3 regions of the Pokkaliibacter sp. MBI-7 genome follow, and region 2 is predicted to be linked to each of the others. Evidence: predicted binding sites of a transcription regulator. Region 2 holds the regulator's gene; each other region holds the start of a gene.

Region 1 (4,233 bases), 440 kb from region 2:
AACTTTCTCAGTCATCCTGTTATTTCCGGCTTTATTACGGCGTCTGGCCTCATCATTGCGGCCAGTCAGCTCAAGCACCTGCTGGGAGTTAAGGCTGATGGCGATACACTGGTTGATATCCTTGTGCAGTTGCTCCGGCAGCTGCAGTACATTCACTGGCCTACGGTGTTGATAGGTGTTTCTGCCACAGTATTCCTATTCTGGAGTCGTACCTTTCTAAAGCCATTGCTATTGCGTCGTGGTCTGAATGCTCGTCATGCAGACATTCTGACGAAAGCGAGTCCGGTGCTGGCAGTGGCGTTGACAACACTGGTGACCTGGGGGGCGGGGCTGGACAAGCTGGGGGTGAAGATCGTTGGTGAGATCGCGGTTGGTCTGCCCCGTCTGCAACTGCCTGCGTTCACGTCCTCCATGTGGGAGGAGCTGCTGGTATCGGCATTACTGATCAGTATTGTTGGCTTTGTCGAGTCAGTGTCCGTGGCGCAGACGCTGGCGGCCAAGCGTCGTCAGCGTATCTCGCCTGATCAGGAGCTGATCGGCCTCGGCGCATCAAATATTGCCTCTGCCGTGTCGGGTGGGTTCCCGGTAACCGGAGGGTTTTCCCGGTCTGTTGTTAACTACGATGCTGGTGCAGAAACCCCGGCGGCTGGTGCGTTCACCGCCATCGGCATTGCACTGGCTGCTTTACTGCTGACTCCGCTGATTTACTTCCTGCCAAAGGCTACCCTGGCGGCAACCATTATTGTGGCGGTGCTGAGCCTGGTAGATTTCAGAGCGCTGCAGCGTACCTGGACATACTCTAAAAGCGACTTCGCTGCCATGATGGCAACAATCCTCCTCACGCTGGTCGAGGGTGTGGAGGTCGGCATTATGGCTGGGGTTTCCTTGTCCATTCTGCTTTATCTCTACCGCACCAGTCGCCCGCACAGTGCGATTGTTGGCCGGGTTCCCGGCACCGAGCACTTTCGCAATGTCTGCCGTCATCAAGTGGAGACAGATCCTGCCATTGTCACGCTGCGCATTGATGAAAGCCTCTACTTCGCCAACGCACGCTATTTAGAGGATTTGATTTATGACCTGGTAGCAAGTCAGCCTAAGGTCAGGCATTTGGTGCTGATGTGTCCGGCGGTCAATTTGATTGATGCGTCGGCTCTGGAGAGTCTGGAGGCGATCAATCATCGTCTGCGAGACAGTGGGGTGAACTTTCACCTGTCAGAAGTGAAAGGGCCGGTCATGGACATGCTGAGGCGCAGTCACTTTCTGGAAGAACTCAGTGGTCAGGTGTTTCTCAGCCAGTTCGATGCCTGGAAGGCACTGCATTCTGCACCATCGGTCGCGCGGGTACTTCACTCTGTGAGCTAGATGATGTGTTCGGGCCAGACGGTGCAGTTATGAGCCCGATAAGTGATCAGGCGAATCGGCCATTTGTGCTGGAGTGCTGATTCGCTGTTTTATGCTGCCAAAGTCCATCGTTTTGACGTCTGTCTCGCTTAAGTCAGTACTATTTTGCGGCTCAATAGAGTCATCAATGAAAATAGCTGCAAGAAAGTATAGTTTTGCTCTGTCTTTGTACTGGTTAATCTTTGAGCGGGTCCACATAATTCCCTCAGTCATGCACAGACCGAGGGAAAATAATGCATAACAATATTCCCCTGACACCAGAGTTCGAGCTGAAAGACCCGGGTGTCGAAACAATACGCTATCTTGATCACGGGCATCCTAGCCCACTCATTCGCTGGCATGCTCATGATGACTTTGAACTTCATTTCATTGTGGCCACCAGTGGCAAGGTCTTTGTGGGTGACTATGTGGGTACGTTTGCTCCCGGGCAGCTGATTCTTACGGGCCCGCGTTTGCCTCATAACTGGATTTGCCGTAATGACGTTACTGCCGTGGCAGTGAGAGATCGTGCCCTGCAGTTTCCTGAAGAAACCTTTGCCAAAGTGGCAGACATTCTGCCCGAGTTAGGCCAGTTATCACCCCTGCTGGAGCGTGCACGCTCTGGTATCGAGTTCGTTGGGGTGGCCTTTCAGGATATTCAGCGGCACTTTGACAAGATTCGTGATAGCAGTGGTTTGCATCGGCTTCTGCACTTTCTGGATTTCATGCAGGAGCTGGCGCAATGGAATGACTACCGTTTGCTGTCCACCGTGCAGATGAACAACACCGCCAGTGAGAGTCAGCAGCAGCGTATTAATCAGGTGGTGGAATACATTAACCAGCATTGTGATCGCTCCATTTCGCTGTTGGAGGTGGCTGAGCTGGTTGGTATGAGTGAAAGTAACTTCTCGCGCTTTTTCCGCAAGGCAACGGGTAATCGCTTTATTGAGTTTCTCAACCGTGTCAGGATCAGTCGTGCCTGTATCATGCTCAGTGAAACCAATGAGCAGATCACTCAGATTTGCTATCAGGCAGGCTTCAATAACATCGCCAACTTCAATCGCCGCTTTCAGGAGCTGAAAGGAGTAACGCCGCGCGAATACCGTCAGCAGGCGCAGCTGCGTTTCACCAGCAAGGTAGCGTGATTCAGCTATCTGGCTCTGCCGCCCTTCACTGTCTTGCTGTCATGCCATCCGCTATATAGCAGATGGCATCAGCTCTTTTCACACCCGCGTGATTCGCAGCTGAAATCGCTAACTTCATGATTTTGTAAAGCCAGCCACTAAATCGGCACGCTGATTGCTATCTACCCCTTAGAGATAGTGAAGAGGTGTCCTTATGTCGATGGATAGAGCGCTGTACTTGGCCATGTCAGGTGCCAAACAGAACCTTTGGGCACAGGCCATACACTCTAACAACCTGGCTAACGTCACCACCACCGGCTTTAAGCGCGATTTTGAGCAAGCCCGGTCCATGCAGGTGTTCGGTGAGTCTTACCCAACAAGGGTATACAACATGACCGAAAACCCTGGCACAGACTTTACCGAAGGTACGCTGGATCACACTGGGCGTGATATGGACGTTGCGATCAGTGGCTCTGGTTTTATCGCTGTTCAGCGGGAAGATGGTACCGAGGCATATACCCGTGAGGGCAACCTGCATACCGATGCTCTTGGCGTACTGCGTAACGGCAAGGGGTTGCCGGTGCTCGGCAACGGCGGGCCTGTCGTGTTGCCACCTTCGAGCAAAGTGAATATCGGCTCAGATGGCACGATCTCTGTTGTAGCTCAGGGTGACGAACCTTCTGCCATTGCCGAAGTGGATCGTCTGCGGCTGGTCAATCCGGATATTCGTGACATGAAAAAAGGTGAAGACGGCCTTTTTACCATGGAGAACGGTACACCTGCTGCGCCTGATGCCAATGTCCAGGTCGCGTCGGGTTATCTGGAAACCAGTAACGTCAATGCTGTGGAGGAGTTCACCAACATTCTCTCTCTTTCCCGGCAGTACGAATTAAATATCAAAATGATGAAGACGGTTGACGACAATGCCAGCGCTGAGAATCAGCTGCTGCAATCGTCTTGATATCCTGTAGCGACATAAGGGGACTTTCATGCTAGCGGCTTTGTGGATCAGCAAGACAGGGTTAAATGCTCAGGATCTGTCACTGTCAACGATTTCCAATAACCTTGCCAACATCAGTACGACAGGTTTCAAGAAAGACCGCGCGAATTTTGAAGACCTGCTCTATCAGATCAAACGCCAGCCCGGTGGCTTGTCTACCGCTGACACGCGTTTGCCTTCGGGTCTGCAGATCGGTTCCGGTGTGCGTGTTGTGGGCACTGAGAAGATCTTTACTCAGGGCGACATGGATGTGACAGACAATACGCTGGACGTGGCGATTCAGGGTGATGGCTTCTTCCGTGTGCAGATGCCTGATGGCTCTATTGGCTACACCCGTGATGGCAGTTTTCAGCTCGACTCCGATGGCAATATCGTCACCTCTGATGGCTACCTTCTCGATCCTGAGATCAATGTTGCTAATGCGACGCAGATTACTATAGGTACTAATGGCGATGTGGAAGTGGTGTTGAATGGCGACACTGCCAATCCACAAGTGGCCGGGACGATTCAGATTTCGACCTTTGTGAACCCTGCTGGCCTGCAGGCTGTCGGCAATAACCTGTTCAAGGAAACGGCTGCCAGTGGTGCTCCCAATGATGGTGCGCCCGGTGATGATGGTTTCGGGACGACGTCACAGGGCATGCTGGAATCGTCCAACGTCAATGCTGCAGAAGAGCTGGTAAAACTGATTACCACTCAGCGCGCGTATGAAATGAACTCCAAGGTGGT
Region 2 (4,233 bases):
GCGTAATTTTCTCTTCGCGCATGCCGCATCCTGAAGTTAATCGAGCTCTCTGTGCCGAGTCTGGATGTGATGCCGAGTTGCAGTGAAGTAAGCGGCTAATTGCTCGACCATATAAACCGAGCGATGCTGGCCACCTGTACAACCTATGGCTACCGTCATATAGGCACGATTGTTGCGTTCATAATATGGTAGCCAAGTTTCTAACAAGTTACGCAGGTCATCAAGCATCTTGCCCACATCTGCCTCATTTTGCAGGTAGTCGATGACAGGTTGCTCACGCCCTGTGAAGCCACGCAGTGATGGAATCCAATGTGGGTTGGGCAGGCAGCGGACATCAAACACCAGGTCTGCATCCAGTGGCAGGCCATGCTTAAATCCGAACGACAGAAATAATACCGCCAGCTCCTGTGCACGGCCTGCAACGCGCACTTTGATCGTATCGCGCAAGTCGTACAGCGTCATATGAGTCGTGTCGATAGTCAGATCGGCACAGTTGGAAATAGGGCGAAGCAGTCTTCGCTCTTCCTGAATGGCTTCCTGGAGGCTGATGCGTCCATTGGTCAGCGGATGACGACGGCGGGTGGCGCTGAAGCGCTGAAGGAGGATGCTTTCATCAGCATCCAGATAAATCACTTCACAGTGGACACCCATGTTGCGGATGTCTTGCAATAGCACTGGAAGATCGCCCAGACCACCGGGAAGGTTGCGAGCGTCAATGCTGACAGCCATATTCTGACGCTCAGGGCTGGGAGACTTCTGAGCCTGCTCGACCAGTGCTTTCAGCAGGTCGACGGGCAGGTTATCAATGCAGTAGTAGCCAAGATCCTCCAGCGCGTTGAGTGCTGTACTTTTTCCTGATCCTGACCGACCACTGATGATAAAAAGTTTCATGATGTCTGAGCAGCTATATCCAGTGCTGTCTGATATAAGGCCTCTGCACTGCCAGCTCGGCGTAGGCGCTGCAGGTTGCTTTCATCCTGCAACAACCCGGCAACGCGTGCTAATGCCTGCAGATGAGAGTCATGAGCTTCTTCGGGAGCAAGCAGGACGAAAATCAGATCGACAGGCTGATTATCACGAGCATCGAAGTCGACAGGGTCTTTGAGATGTATCAATGCGCCAGTGACCTTGTCGCAGTCCTGTAAGCGGCAGTGAGGGATCGCAATCCCGCCACCCAGGCCTGTACTGCCTAGTCGCTCTCTACTCAGAAGGCCGTTGTAGATAGCGTCAACATCCAGATGGTCGAACTGGCTGGCCAGTAGTTCACTGGCCTGTTCCAGTACGCGCTTCTTGCTACTCCAGGCTGCACCTTCAATGGTGCATGCCTGGGTTAAAAGTTGGTTTAGTTGCATAGGTGAGGATTAACGTACCGTAACGCCGTGACTGCGTTCTTTTTGCTTTTCTTTATGCTTCAGTAGCTGGCGATCCAGTTTGTCTACCAGGCCGTCAATTGCAGCATACATATCACCATTTTCATGGGTGGCAAACAGCTCGCCACCTGCCAGATGAACATTGGCTTCGGCGATCTGGCGGGTTTTTTCCACGCTTAGAGTGACTTGAACGTTGGTGATGTTGTCAAAGTGACGTTCCAGCTTTTGTAGCTTGCTGTGAACGTAATCAGTGAGAGCAGGGGTGAGTTCCAGCTGATGGCCTGTGATATTTATTTGCATAGCACTCTCCTGAGTTGCCGGTGAATGTTTGCTGGTTGCATCTCAATATAGCCGTATGCTTGCAGGCTTCGTCAAATTTTTTTTGCGTCAAAAAATTTAGCTTTTAAACCAAACGTTTACGCTCATTCGATGGGGCAATACCCATAGCTTCGCGATATTTAGCCACAGTACGACGAGCCACATTGATACCCTGATCTTCCAGAAGGGTAGCCAGCTTGGCATCACTCAATGGCTTTTTCGGAGGCTCCTCGGCAATCAGCTTTTTGATTATGGCGCGAATTGCTGTCGAGGAGGCTTCCCCACCGTCGGATGTACCGACGTGGCTGGAGAAGAAGTACTTCAGTTCAAACACCCCACGTGGAGTGTGCATGAACTTCTGGGTTGTGACACGAGAAATAGTGGACTCGTGCATCTCCACTGCCTGAGCAATGTCTGCCAGGACCATCGGGCGCATTGCTTCTTCGCCCTCTTCAAAGAAGTCGAGTTGAAATTCAACAATCTTGGTGGCTACTTTGAGCAGGGTGTCGTTGCGACTTTGCAGGCTTTTGATAAACCAGCGTGCTTCTTGCAGCTGATTCTTCAGATAGGTGTTGTCGCTACTTGAGTCTGCGCGCTTGATCAGACTGGCGTAGCTATTGTTGATACGCAACCTGGGCATGGCATCCTGATTCAGTTCAATGAGCCATTGACCTTCTTTCTTGCTGACAACCACATCGGGGATCACATATTCCGAATCGCCAGAGGTAATGCTGGCGCCAGGGCGAGGATTAAGGGTCTGTATCAAATGAATGACGGCGGCCAGCTCTTCTTCGCTCAGACGGGTGCGACGCATCAGGGTTGCATAGTCTCGGGTGCCAAGCAGATTCAGGTGCTGCGCAATGATGTCCAGAGCCTGTTGTCGCCACTGTGTCTCGACAGGTAGCTGTCGCAACTGGATAGTCAGACATTCAGCTAGGTCGCGAGCAGCAACCCCGGGAGGATCAAATTGCTGCAGATGGTGTAAAACCATCAGTAGCTCATCTTCTTCTACAGGGTCTTCGTCATCGTTTTCGTTGAGGCTTTCCATCAACTCTTCCAAAGAGCTGGTCAGATAGCCTTCGGTGTTGATGCTGTCGATCAGGGTATAAGCAATCAACTGATCACGTTCGCTCATCGGGGTCAGATTGAGCTGCCATTCTAGATGAGCCTGCAGGCTTTCACCTGCAGTGGCTCGTGATTCAAAGTCGTAACCATCTTCGCTATCGTATGAAGAACTGGGCAGTGTGGAGTAGGTGTCTTCCCAGTTGCTATCGACAGCCAGCTCTTCAGGAATATCTTCTGACCACTGGCTGTCAGTCTCCTGCTCGCTGTCATTATTGCTGCTGGCACTTTCGTTTTTCAGAGCCGTTTCGTAACGCTCTTCAGCAACAGCAGGTTCGAATTCTTCTTCGACCTCAAGCAGCGGATTACCGTCCAGCGCATCCTGGATTTCTTGCTGCAGGTCGAGAGTGGAAAGCTGCAGCAGACGAATAGCCTGTTGCAACTGCGGGGTCATGGTCAGCTGCTGACCGATTTTCAGCTGTAATGAGGGTTTCATATTTGGCTACGAAGATACTTCTTGACTCATCGGATCAGGCTTGAAAATGGCGTGTTATTGCCGCCATGCCGGGCTGCTCAAAAGCGGAAGTTTTCGCCCAGATAGACCTGCCGTACTTGTTCATGTTGAAGAATAGCATCGGCATCTCCCTCTGCGAGAATGGTCCCATCGCTAACAATATAGGCATGATCACAAATCGACAGGGTTTCCCTGACGTTATGGTCGGTGATCAGCACTCCAATGCCCCGTGACTTCAAATGACGAATGATCTGTTGAATGTCACTGACGGATATCGGGTCAACACCTGCAAAAGGTTCATCCAGCAAAATGAAGTCAGGTTCCATGGCTAATGCCCTGGCAATTTCCACCCGACGTCGCTCGCCGCCAGACAAACTCATGCCCAGACTATCGCGAATGTGCGTAATGTGGAACTCTTTTAGCAAGGATTCCATAAGCTCCAGACGACTTGCCTTGCTCAGCTCTGCTCGGGTTTCGAGGATCGCCAGGATGTTGTCCTTCACGCTGAGCTTGCGGAAAATCGATGCTTCTTGCGGTAGATAGCCAATTCCCGCTCGTGCACGGCCGTGAACAGGAAGAGTGGTGAGATCCTGCTCATCCAGCAGGATACGGCCTTTGTCTGAAGCAACGAGGCCAACAATCATATAAAAACAGGTGGTTTTGCCCGCGCCATTTGGGCCAAGTAACCCAACAATTTCGCCGCGACTGACCTTCACGGATACATCCTTGACCACCTGACGTTTCTTGTAGGCTTTGGCCAGGTGTTGTGCATGTAATGTGCTCATGGGGTCGCTTTTTTCTTTGGTTGCAGGATCATCTCAACACGCTTGCCACTGCTGCCCTGAGCACTGAATGCATTTACCGTGCGTTTGGTAATGTCGTAAGTGATACGTTCGCCGGTAAAAGTGTCCTGATTCTGAGTCAGCTTTGCCTGTTCAATGGCAGTCACTGTCTCTGCGGTCAGGTCAT
Region 3 (4,233 bases), 1.3 Mb from region 2:
CCACATTCTTCTATATAGAGCGTATGCAGAGGGTCAACAGCTAGCTTGTGCTGCGCATAAGGCCCAATTTCAGGAAAGAGAATGTGCATCGTGACCCACCCTTTCTAAATGTGCTTAACGACATTTAGCCACAGTATAGGTCAGGTAAAGTGAGTCTTGTTTTATCCAGAATCGATATAGCGGTAAGACAGCATGAAAAAGCCCCTGGCTCTTCCGAGGCAGGGGCTTTTTGCAGGGCAGGCGAAGAAATTAACGAGAGGCGCGTTTGCGCTCGTTCTCAGTCAGGAATTTCTTACGGATGCGAATGCTCTTTGGTGTGATTTCCACCAGTTCATCATCTTCAATGAATTCCAGAGCCTGTTCCAGAGAGTGGCGTACCGGTGGAGTCAGCAGGATGTTCTCATCGCTACCAGAGGCGCGCACGTTGGTCAGTTGCTTGGCCTTGGTGGGGTTGACGGTGAGGTCGTTGCCACGGCTGTGCAGACCGATCACCTGGCCTTCATACACTTCCAGGTTGGGAGCAATGAACATGCGACCACGGTCCTGCAGACTGAACAGGGCGTAAGCCAGGCTCTTGCCGGTAATGTTGGAAATCATGACGCCATTGATACGCTGTACTGCTGGACCGGCTTTCACTTCATCATAGCTGTCGAAGCTTGAAGTCATGATACCGGTACCAGAGGTCAGGGTCAGGAACTGGTTACGGAAGCCAATCAGGCCACGTGAGGGAATGCGGTATTCAATACGGACGCGACCAGCACCATCGATCTGCATGTCACGCAGGTCGCCTTTGCGGCGGCCCATCTCTTCCATGACAGGGCCCTGGTAGGCTTCTTCACAGTCGACGACTACCTGCTCAAATGGCTCCATCAGCACACCGTCGATCTCTTTCTGAATAACTTCAGGACGAGATACTGCCAGTTCATAGCCTTCACGGCGCATGGTTTCGATCAGCACTGACAGGTGCAGTTCACCACGGCCAGAGACGATGAACTTGTCTGGGGTATCGCCCTGGCGTACACGCAGAGCTACGTTGTGCAACAGTTCGCGCTCAAGACGCTCTTTGATGTTGCGCGACGTGACAAACTTACCTTCACGGCCAGCGAACGGAGAGTCGTTTACCTGGAAGCACATGCTGACGGTAGGTTCGTCTACGGTCAGGGGAGGCAGTGCTTCAACGGCATCGGAGGCACACAGTGTGTCGGAGATGTTGAGCTCGTCCATACCGGTAACACAGATGATGTCACCTGCTTCCGCTTCTGGTACTTCGATACGCTCCAGGCCCAAATAGCCCATCACGCTCAGAACGCGACCAGAACGGACTTTGCCATCGATATCAACGGCTTTGATCGGAGTGTTGGTGCGGATGCGGCCACGGCTAACACGGCCGATACCGATAATGCCCAGATAAGAGTTGTAATCAAGAGCAGAGATCTGCATCTGGAAGGCGCCATCGGCATCAACAGCGGGTGCTGGAACCAGATTGACGATTGCCTCAAACAGCGGAGTCATATCGGCAGCCAGGTCTTCATGAGAGGTACCAGCGATACCATTCAATGCTGAAGCATAAATGATAGGGAAATCCAGCTGCTCATCAGTAGCGCCAAGACGGTCAAACAGATCAAATACCTGATCTACAACCCAGTCAGGGCGAGCGCCTGGACGGTCAACCTTGTTGATGACAACGATAGGCTTGAGGCCGCGAGCAAAGGCTTTCTGAGTAACGAAGCGCGTTTGAGGCATGGGGCCATCAACCGCGTCGACCAGCAACAGTACAGAGTCAACCATCGACAATACGCGTTCTACTTCGCCACCGAAGTCCGCGTGTCCGGGGGTATCGACGATATTGATGCGATAGCCGTTCCAGTTGATGGCAGTGTTCTTGGCCAGGATGGTAATGCCGCGTTCCTTTTCCTGGTCGTTGGAGTCCATCAGGCGCTCCTGACCCTCATCACGGCGGGTAAGGGTGCCGGACTGCTGCAGCAATTTATCGACCAGTGTTGTCTTACCATGGTCAACGTGGGCAATAATGGCGATATTGCGTAATTTCTCGATCACAAGGGAAATCCTGCTTGTTTACAGAGTCTGCTCAGGGCAGACGGAAAACCGGCATTATACTTGACTCCGGTCATCTTGGTGACTGTCAATTCAATAATGTGGCGATATATTAGCCATTTTTTCTTCTGTGCCTTTATGTCATGCGCAAAGTGATCGCCTCTCAATGGCGTCGCGTTATATCCGCAGAACATCACGTCTTTATTACAGTGGCTTCATATGAGAAGCCTGATCAGCAGAGTAAGGGGCAGGATCGCCTGTTCTGAGTGGCGTGGTTGCACCAAATTTGCGCCAATCTTCTCCTTTTATCTGCTTGCAATACTTCACAAGGAGAATGAATGCACCAATAAGTGGCATGATTTGATAAATGTGCACTATATTGGTTCTGTGTATGGCGCAAAATGCGTGCACGTGAAATTAAAATCTATATAAATCAAAGGTTTGCTGATTTGGCACAGGCGTTGCTTTGTATAAAGCGACTCAGTTGACAGCAACAACTTTGATGGAGGCGCAAGCCTCCAGCTTTTTTACCCGAGGCTGGATTCCATGCTCAGTGAGTTAAGAAACATCTGAGCGGATGTCTGCGAGAGGCCCGGTGCAGTATGAAGTTGCTGAGAGAACCGAATTTGTACCACGTTATGTAGTGCATTGCCCCAAACTGCGGAGACAGATCATGTCAGTTAAGTCCCTGAATCTGATCAAGGAAAATAGTGTTAAGTGGGTTGACCTGCGTTTTACCGATTTCAAAGGTAAAGAACAGCACGTCACCATTCCTGCTGCGTCTGTAGACGAAGAATTCTTCGAAAATGGTCAGGCTTTTGACGGCTCTTCCATCTCTGGTTGGAAAGGCATTCAGGCATCTGACATGATCATGCGTCCTGATGACGCTTCTGCCGTACTGGATCCCTTCACCGAAGAACCTACTCTGATCCTGTATTGCGACATCATTGAGCCTTCTACCGGCGAAGGTTACGAGCGTGACCCTCGTTCTTTGGCCCGTCGTGCGGAAGAGTACCTGAAGTCAACCGGTATCGCTGACACCGCTTTCTTCGGTCCTGAGCCCGAATTCTTTATCTTCGATTCCATCACCTGGAACGTTGATATGTCTGGCTGTGGCTACAAGATCAAATCTGAAGAAGCTGCCTGGGCAACCGACCACGAATTTGATGGCGGCAATACCGGTCACCGTCCTCGTGTTAAAGGCGGTTATTTCCCCGTTCCTCCCATTGACTCTGCGCACGAGCTGCGTACTGCCATGTGTAATGCCATGGAGTCTATGGGTGTAGAAGTAGAAGTTCACCACCACGAAGTGGCGAATGCTGGTCAGAACGAAATCGGTACCAAGTTCGACACACTGGTACGTCGCGCTGACAAGACTCAGATCCTGAAGTACTGTGTACACAACACCGCTCACCTGTACGGCAAAACGGCTACTTTCATGCCTAAGCCCATCGTAGGTGATAACGGTTCAGGTATGCACGTTCACCAGTCTCTGGCCAAAGATGGCGTTAACCTGTTCGCAGGTGAAGGCTACGGTGGTCTGTCTGAAATGGCGATCTATTACATCGGCGGTATCATCAAACACGCTAAAGCACTGAACGCTTTCTGTAACCCGCTGACCAACTCTTACAAGCGTCTGGTTCCTGGTTTTGAAGCACCTGTTATGCTGGCTTACTCTGCCCGTAACCGCTCTGCCTCTATCCGTATTCCTCACGTTCAGAGCCCCAAAGCTCGTCGTATCGAGACTCGTTTCCCTGATCCGGGCGCGAACCCCTACCTGTGCTTCGCTGCACTGATGATGGCTGGTCTGGACGGTATCCAGAACAAGATTCATCCGGGCGAAGCGATGGACAAAGATCTGTACGATCTGCCTCCAGAAGAAGCCAAGGAAATCCCAACCGTGGCTGAAAGCCTGAGCGAAGCGCTGGCTGCCCTGGACGCTGACCGTGCGTTCCTGACCAAAGGTGGTGTGTTCTCCGACGACGTGATCGACGCCTACATCACCCTGAAAAAAGCAGACGTACAGCGTCTGAACATGACCACTCACCCGATCGAGATGGACATGTACTACTCCGTGTAATCCGTCAAGCGGATGACACAACACAAGCCCCCGCGTGTCGGGGGCTTTTTTTTCCATGAAGGGGCAAGACTGGAAGATTGCTCGCACCAAAATGATGC

The links. Region 2 encodes sigma-54, which starts transcription at its own class of promoters, with help from an activator protein. Its sites were predicted from a motif close to TGGCACNNNNNTTGCTNT; they were not measured.
Region 1: flgF (flagellar basal-body rod protein FlgF) is a predicted target of sigma-54. The motif match lies at 2,669-2,686, and genes of this name have one in related genera.
Region 3: glnA (glutamate--ammonia ligase) is a predicted target of sigma-54. The motif match lies at 2,506-2,523, and genes of this name have one in related genera.

Annotation. Positions count from the first base shown of each region.
Region 1 is NZ_JARVTG010000001.1:397,128-401,360, reverse strand. Features, by position in the region: gene sulP (sulfate permease) at 1-1,362, shown strand, start outside; gene QCD60_RS01960 (AraC family transcriptional regulator) at 1,635-2,525, shown strand; gene flgF (flagellar basal-body rod protein FlgF) at 2,719-3,465, shown strand; gene flgG (flagellar basal-body rod protein FlgG) at 3,494-4,233, shown strand, end outside.
Region 2 is NZ_JARVTG010000001.1:837,324-841,556, reverse strand. Features, by position in the region: gene QCD60_RS03760 (HPr family phosphocarrier protein) at 1-22, opposite strand, end outside; gene rapZ (RNase adapter RapZ) at 37-891, opposite strand; gene ptsN (PTS IIA-like nitrogen regulatory protein PtsN) at 888-1,352, opposite strand; gene raiA (ribosome-associated translation inhibitor RaiA) at 1,362-1,670, opposite strand; gene QCD60_RS03740 (RNA polymerase factor sigma-54) at 1,774-3,246, opposite strand; gene lptB (LPS export ABC transporter ATP-binding protein) at 3,324-4,049, opposite strand; gene lptA (lipopolysaccharide transport periplasmic protein LptA) at 4,046-4,233, opposite strand, start outside.
Region 3 is NZ_JARVTG010000001.1:2,161,117-2,165,349, reverse strand. Features, by position in the region: gene QCD60_RS09680 (alpha/beta fold hydrolase) at 1-89, opposite strand, end outside; gene typA (translational GTPase TypA) at 250-2,058, opposite strand; gene glnA (glutamate--ammonia ligase) at 2,729-4,135, shown strand.